One region of the Streptomyces sp. NPDC003011 genome, then DNA from elsewhere that is predicted to be linked to it. Evidence: riboswitches for the same ligand, from Rfam matches in the RefSeq annotation. Region 1 holds a riboswitch; the other holds the start of a gene.
What was found. Region 1 has a riboswitch for S-adenosylmethionine ahead of ACWD0J_RS01580 (aminotransferase class V-fold PLP-dependent enzyme). Riboswitches for the same ligand answer to the same signal wherever they lie in the genome.
Positions count from the first base shown of each region.

Region 2: it holds a riboswitch for S-adenosylmethionine, as region 1 does, so the genes downstream of both, thrC (threonine synthase) here and ACWD0J_RS01580 (aminotransferase class V-fold PLP-dependent enzyme) in region 1, are expected to answer to the same signal.

Region 1 covers NZ_JBSFTY010000002.1:46,085-49,459, reverse strand. The annotation lists gene ACWD0J_RS01580 (aminotransferase class V-fold PLP-dependent enzyme) at 1-1,227, opposite strand, end outside; SAM riboswitch class IV at 1,389-1,505, opposite strand; gene trpD (anthranilate phosphoribosyltransferase) at 1,582-2,646, opposite strand; gene qcrB (cytochrome bc1 complex cytochrome b subunit) at 2,782-3,375, opposite strand, start outside.
Region 2 covers NZ_JBSFTY010000001.1:228,734-232,108, forward strand. The annotation lists gene ACWD0J_RS01035 (ubiquitin-like small modifier protein 1) at 1-242, opposite strand, end outside; gene thrC (threonine synthase) at 382-1,677, opposite strand; SAM riboswitch class I at 1,696-1,854, opposite strand; gene ACWD0J_RS01045 (glucosyl-3-phosphoglycerate synthase) at 2,041-2,985, shown strand; gene ACWD0J_RS01050 (alpha,alpha-trehalose-phosphate synthase (UDP-forming)) at 3,083-3,375, shown strand, end outside.

The DNA.
Region 1 (3,375 bases):
GGCGTTCAGGGACTTCTCGCCCGGCGCGGCCTCGGGGGCGCCGCACTCGCCCTGGGTCCGGGGGTCGCTGCCGAGCAGGGCGCGGAGCAGCGGGTGGGCGCAGAAGAGGCCGTCGCGGACGCCGATGCCGTACTCGGCGGAGAGCGCGGCGGCGAAGTGGGAGCTGTTCCAGCCGTCGACGACGAAGGAGATCACGCCGACCCGGGGGGCGTCGTCCCCGAAGAGGGACAGGACCCTGACCTCGGGAACCTCGGCGAGGCCCGTGCGGACCTTCTCGATCAGGTACCGCTCGCGGGCGACAAGGCCGTCGAAGCCGGCCTCGGTGAGTGCCGTGCAGGCGGAGGCGATGGCGTAGGCGCCGATGACGTTGGGGGAACCGGCCTCGTGACGGGCGGCGCTCTCGTGCCACTCCACGTCCACTCCCCCGTCCTCGCGGCGCGTGACCCTGCGGCTGGCGCCGCCGCCCGCGAGGTACGGGTCGGCCTCCCGCAGCCAGTCGGCCCGGCCGGCCAGCACGCCGGAGCCGAAGGGGGCGTACAGCTTGTGTCCGGAGAAGGCGACCCAGTCGACGTCGAGGTCGCGCACGGACACCGGGTGGTGCGGGGCCAGCTGCGCGGCGTCCAGGACGATCCGGGCACCGTGGGCGTGCGCGGCGGCCGCCAGCTCCCGTACGGGCCACAGCTCGCCGGTGACGTTGGAGGCGCCGGTGACGCAGACCAGGGCCGGGCCCTTCGGGTCGCGGTCGGCGAGCGCGCGCTCCAGGGCCGCCACGGCCTCGCGCGGGGTGCGCGGGGCGTCGAGGCAGGTGACCTCGGCGTTGCGCCAGGGCAGCAGCGAGGCGTGGTGCTCGGTCTCGAAGACGAAGACCCGGCAGTCGGCGGGGAGCGCGGCGGCGAGCAGGTTGAGGGAGTCGGTGGTGGACCGGGTGAAGACCAGCTGGTCGTCGGCGCGGCAGTCCAGGAACGCGGCGACGGTCCGGCGGGCGTTCTCGAACAGGTCGGTGGAGAGCTGGGAGAGGTAGCCGGCGCCGCGGTGCACGCTGCCGTAGTACGGGGCGTAGGCCGCCACGTCGTCCCAGACCCGCTGGAGGGCGGGGGCGCTGGCCGCGTAGTCGAGCGCCGCGTAGGTGACCTCGCCGCCCGTGACGAGCGGGACGGTGACATCCCGGCCCAGAACGGGCAGCGGGGCACAAACGGACTGGGCGACGGCAGCGGTGGAGACAGACATGGCGAACTCCCGTGAGTGGCAGCTGGAATCACGACGCGAGCGGACACGGCTCGGCGCGGAGAAGGTGAAGAAGGGGGTGCGGAGGCGGGGCTCTGCGGCCCTATCGCATTCGCTTGCTCACGGAAGGCTCCTCGACGACCAGGACCCCTGGTATCTCGAGGGGTCCGCGCTTGCCGCAGACCTCGCTGCCTACGGCCTGGTCCTCACCCGGGGCACCCCGCCACGGACGGAGGGTTGCCGGACAGTCGGCCGGGGCCTCATGACTGTCACTCATGACCTGGTGCGAAAACGTACGTGAAGTGATCGGGATCCCGCAACCCGTGTCCGGATCGCGGGACATCCCTCTCACGGGCGCTACGCGTTGCTGGCCGCCACCCAGCGCTCCAGCGTCCGCTTCGCCGCCCCCGAGTCGACCGCCTCGGCGGCCTTCTCCATACCGGCCCGGATCTGCTCGGCCAGCGGCCCGTCCCCCGGCTCCAGCGCCACCAGCGCCGCCGCCGAGTTCAGCAGGACGGCGTCCCGCACCGGGCCCCTCTCGCCCTCCAGCAGCCGCCGCGCGACCTCCGCGTTGTACGCCGCGTCCGCGCCGCGCAGCGCCTCCACCGGGACCAGGTCGAGGCCGACGTCCCGCGGGTCGAAGCTCTCCTCGGTGACCTTGCCGTCCCGGACCACCCAGACCCGTGAGGTCGCCGTGGTGGTCAGCTCGTCCAGGCCGTCGTCACCGCGGAACACCAGCGAGGAGTTGCCGCGTTCGGCGAAGACGCCCGCGACGATCGGCGCCATCCGCGGGTCCGCGACCCCGACGGCCTGCGCCCGCACCCTGGCCGGGTTGGTCAGCGGGCCGAGCACGTTGAACACCGTACGGATACCCAACTGGCCGCGCGCGGCGCCCACGTGGCGCAGCGCCGGGTGGAACTTGATCGCGAAGCAGAAGGTGATCCCGGCCTCCTCGGCGACCTCGGCCACCCGCCGGGGCGTCAGCTCCAGGTTGACCCCGAGCTTCTCCAGCACGTCGGAGGCGCCGGACGCGGAGGACGCCGCCCGGTTCCCGTGCTTGACGACCTTCGCGCCCGTGCCGGCCACGACGATCGAGGACATCGTGGAGATGTTCACCGTCTTCGCGCCGTCGCCGCCGGTACCGACGATGTCGACGGTCGCGCCCGGCACCTCGATCACGTTCGCGTGCTCGTACATCGTGCGGACCAGACCGGTGATCTCCTCGACCGTCTCGCCCTTGGCGCGCAGCGCCACCACGAACCCGGCGATCTGCGCGTCGGTCGCCTCGCCGCGCAGGATCCGGTCCATTGCCCAGGCCGTCGCGTCGGCGCCCTGGTCACGGCCGTACAGCAGGGCGTTCAGCACCTCGGGCCAGGAACGGCCCGCCGCGGTGTCGCCTCCAGCGGGGGTCACAGCGCTCATAAGCCGCTCCTGGTCCGGTCCCGGTCTCCGGGACGCCCGTTCTCGTCGGGTCCACCCTATCCAGCACCGGGCACGGCAAGGGCCCCCGTCCGAAGACCGGACGGGGGCCCTTGCCGTGGTGTGGCGACGCGGTGATCAGTGGTGGCCGTGGCCGCTCGTGATCTCCTTGTACTCCTCGACGGTCGGCTTGGGGATCTGGCTCTCCTCGCCGTAGTACGCCTCGCTCAGCTTGGCGCGCAGCTTCTCGGAGCCCTTCACCTTGCGCTCGACACCGTTCACGTCGACCGTCGGGCCGATCGCGAGCGGCTGGTACTGCTCGTGCGCGGTGAGCGTGTGCAGCTGCTCCTGGCTGAGCGGCTCGTGCACCTCGATGAACTCGCCGTGCGGCAGGCGCTTGATGATGCCCGACTCGCGGCCGTGCAGCACCTTGTCCTTGTCCCGGCGCTGGAGGCCGAGGCAGATCCGCTTGGTGAGGATGAACGCCAGGACCGGGCCGACGAAGAACCCGATACGGACGAACCAGGTGACCGCGTTGATCGACAGATGGAAGTGGGTGGCGAAGATGTCGTTGCCACCGCCGATCAGCATGATCATGTAACCGGTGACCCACGCGACACCGAAGGCGGTGCGGGTCGGGGCGTTGCGCGGCCGGTCCAGGATGTGGTGCTCGCGCTTGTCCCCGGTGACCCATGCCTCGATGAACGGGTAGAGCGCGATCATCATGAGGAA
Region 2 (3,375 bases), on a different contig from region 1:
CCGGCGCCGTCCGGGGTCGCCGTCTCCAGGCCCTGCTCGAAGCGGACGTCGTCGTCGTTCACGTACACGTTGACGAACCGCCGCAGCTTGCCCTGGTCGTCCAGGACACGGGCGGCGATGCCCGTGTGGTTCTTCTCCAGGTCGGCGATGACCTCGCCGAGGGTGGCTCCGTCGGCGGCGACCTCGGCCTTGCCGCCGGTGTAGGTGCGCAGGATGGTGGGGATGCGGACGGTGACGCTCATGGATTCGACCTCCGGTCAGGGGGATCGCCCTCAGGGGCGCGGGGCTTCGCCCTCAGGGGCGCGGGGCTGTGTTGATGTGCGGCTACCGCCGCGCGGGCGCGACCAGCCCCCACCGGCCCGCGGACGAACAGCAACCTTCTTACGCGAGTCCGGCGTCCCGGAACGACTCCAGGCTGGGACGGATCGTCGCCGTCAGCCCCGTCCCCGCCACCGCGTCCAGCGTCTTGAGCCCGTCACCGGTGTTGAGCACGACCGTCGTCAGCGTCGGATCCAGCAGCCCGTTCTCGATCAGCTTCCGGGTCACACCCACCGTCACCCCGCCGGCGGTCTCCGCGAAGATGCCCTCGGTCCGCGCCAGCAGCTTGATCGCGTCGACGATCTGCTCGTCGTTCACGTCCTCCACCGCGCCACCGGTCCGGCGCGCGATGTCCAGCACGTACGGGCCGTCCGCCGGGTTGCCGATGGCGAGCGACTTGGCGATGGTGTCCGGCTTCTGCGGCCGGACGACGTCGTGCCCGGCCTTGTAGGCGACGGACACCGGCGAGCAGCCCTCGGCCTGCGCACCGAAGATCTTGTACGGCTTGTCCTCGACCAGCCCGAGCGTGATCAGCTCCTGGAGCCCCTTGTCGATCTTCGTGAGCTGGGAGCCGGAGGCGATGGGGACGACGAGCTGGTCCGGCAGCCGCCAGCCGAGCTGCTCACAGATCTCGTACGCCAGCGTCTTGGAGCCCTCGGCGTAGTACGGCCGCAGGTTGACGTTGACGAAGCCCCAGCCCTCGCCGGCCGGGTCGCCGATCAGCTCGGAGCAGAAGCGGTTCACGTCGTCGTAGTTGCCCTCGATGCCGACGAGCTCGCCGCCGTAGACGGCGGCCATGACGACCTTGCCCTGCTCCAGGTCGTGCGGGATGAACACGCACGAGCGGAAGCCGGCCCGGGCGGCGGCGGCGCCGACGGCACCGGCCAGGTTGCCCGTGGAGGAGCAGGAGAGAGTGGTGAAGCCGAAGGCGCGGGCGGCCTCGATGGCCTGGGCGACGACCCGGTCCTTGAAGGAGTGCGTCGGGTTACCGGAGTCGTCCTTCACATACAGTCCGCCGGTGACGCCGAGTTCGCGCGCGAGGTTGTCGGCCTTGACGAGCTTGGTCCAGCCGGGGTTGATGTTGGGCTTGGTCGCCACGTCGGCCGGGACGGGCAGCAGCGGGGCGTAGCGCCAGATGTTCGAGGGTCCCGCTTCGATCCGCTTGCGGAGTTCCTCGGTGTCGTAGGCCGAGAAGTCGTAGGCGATCTCCAGCGGGCCGAAACACTCCTCGCAGGCGAAGACCGGGCCGAGGGGGACGCGGTGAGCGCACTCGCGGCAGCTCAGCGCGGCGGCGGGGCCGAGGTCGACAGGGGAGCCGGTGATGCTGTCCGTGGTGCTTGCAACAGTCTGCGCAGCCATGTGAGGCGAGGCCCTTTCTCCTCATCTTCCTCACGACGCATCTCGCCGTGAGACGGATTTGGCACCTTCCCGAGCCGGGGAGCCTCGCGGAAACGATCGACGGTGATCGCTACGAGACCGGCTGGAGGGTTGCCGGGGCTTCATCGGGCCGTATCCCTCTGCCCCTCTGGATGAGCGGTATGAAGTTGTTGATCGTTGAAACGGAACGCCGACCCCGACATGCGATGGTCATCAGCGTTGTTCAAGACTGTAACCGAAGGCCAGGACAGTTGAGGGAGCCGTCCGAACCGCGAGATGGATCACATGGCCCCCCAGAGACCATGGATCACAGCTCGCCGAGAGAACGCAGAGGAGCCGCGCACTGTGCTGAACGAAGTCGAGCGCTGGCTGAGCACCCGCTCCTGGTCGAAGACCGACCGCCCGCTCCACAAGATCCTGGCCGCGAAACGCGCCACGCACCAGACGGTCAGTGTCGTGCTGCCCGCGCTGAACGAGGAGGAGACGGTCGGCGACATCGTCGCCGTGATCCGTCACGACCTCATGCAGCAGGTCCCGCTCGTCGACGAGATCGTCGTCGTCGACTCGGGATCGACCGACCGCACGTCCGAGGTGGCCGCCGCGGCCGGGGCGCGGGTCGTCCACCGCGACGACATCCTGCCCCGCGTCCCGGCCGTCCCCGGCAAGGGCGAGGTGCTGTGGCGCTCGCTCCTGGTCACCAGCGGTGACATCGTCTGCTTCATCGACGCCGACCTGAAGGAGTTCTCCTCCGACTTCGTCTCCGGGATCGTGGGCCCGCTGCTCACCGACCCCGGCGTCGATCTGGTCAAGGGCATGTACGACCGGCCGCTGCGGGGCGCGGCCGGCCAGGGCGGCCGGGTCACCGAGCTGATGGCCCGCCCGCTGCTGAACATGCACTGGCCGCAGCTGGCCGGTTTCGTGCAGCCGCTCGGCGGTGAGTACGCGGCCCGCCGCTCGCTGCTGGAACAGCTGCCGTTCCCCGTCGGGTACGGCGTGGAGCTGGGCATGCTGATCGACGCCCTGCACCTGGCGGGCCTGGACGCCCTCGCCCAGGTCGACGTCGGGGTGCGCAAGCACCGCCACCAGGACGGGCAGGCGCTCGGCCGGATGTCCGCCGCGATCTACCGCACGGCCCAGCTGCGGCTGGCCCGCGGTCACCTGATCCGGCCCTCCCTCACCCAGTTCGAACGGGGCCGGTCGGGCTTCGAGCCGCGCACCTACTCCGTGGACACGGAGGAACGGCCGCCGATGGCGGAGATCGCCGAGTACGCGCAACGGAAGGTCGCCTGAGGTGCGCCGCGGCACGCGCTCCCCGGGACGGTGGCCACCACCCCGAAGAGGCCGTCCGTACGTTTGAGCGGTTCGGGGCCGGGCTAGGTTGAGGCGTATGGCTTCAACGCACGGTGCTGCAGTACTGGTCGCGTCCAACCGCGGCCCGGTTTCGTACGAGGTTCGCGAGGACGGCTCGCTCCACGCCAGGCGGGGTGGTGGCGGGCTGGTCTCCGGACTGTCCGCCATCGGCCCCGACGCCGGCGCGCTGTGGGTGTGCTCGGCGCTCGGGGACGGCGACCGCGAGGCGGTCCGGCGCGGGGTCGGCGAGCAGGGCGTCCGCATGCTCGACATCCCCGCCGACGTACACGCCGACGCGTACAACGGCATCGCCAACTCGGCGCTGTGGTT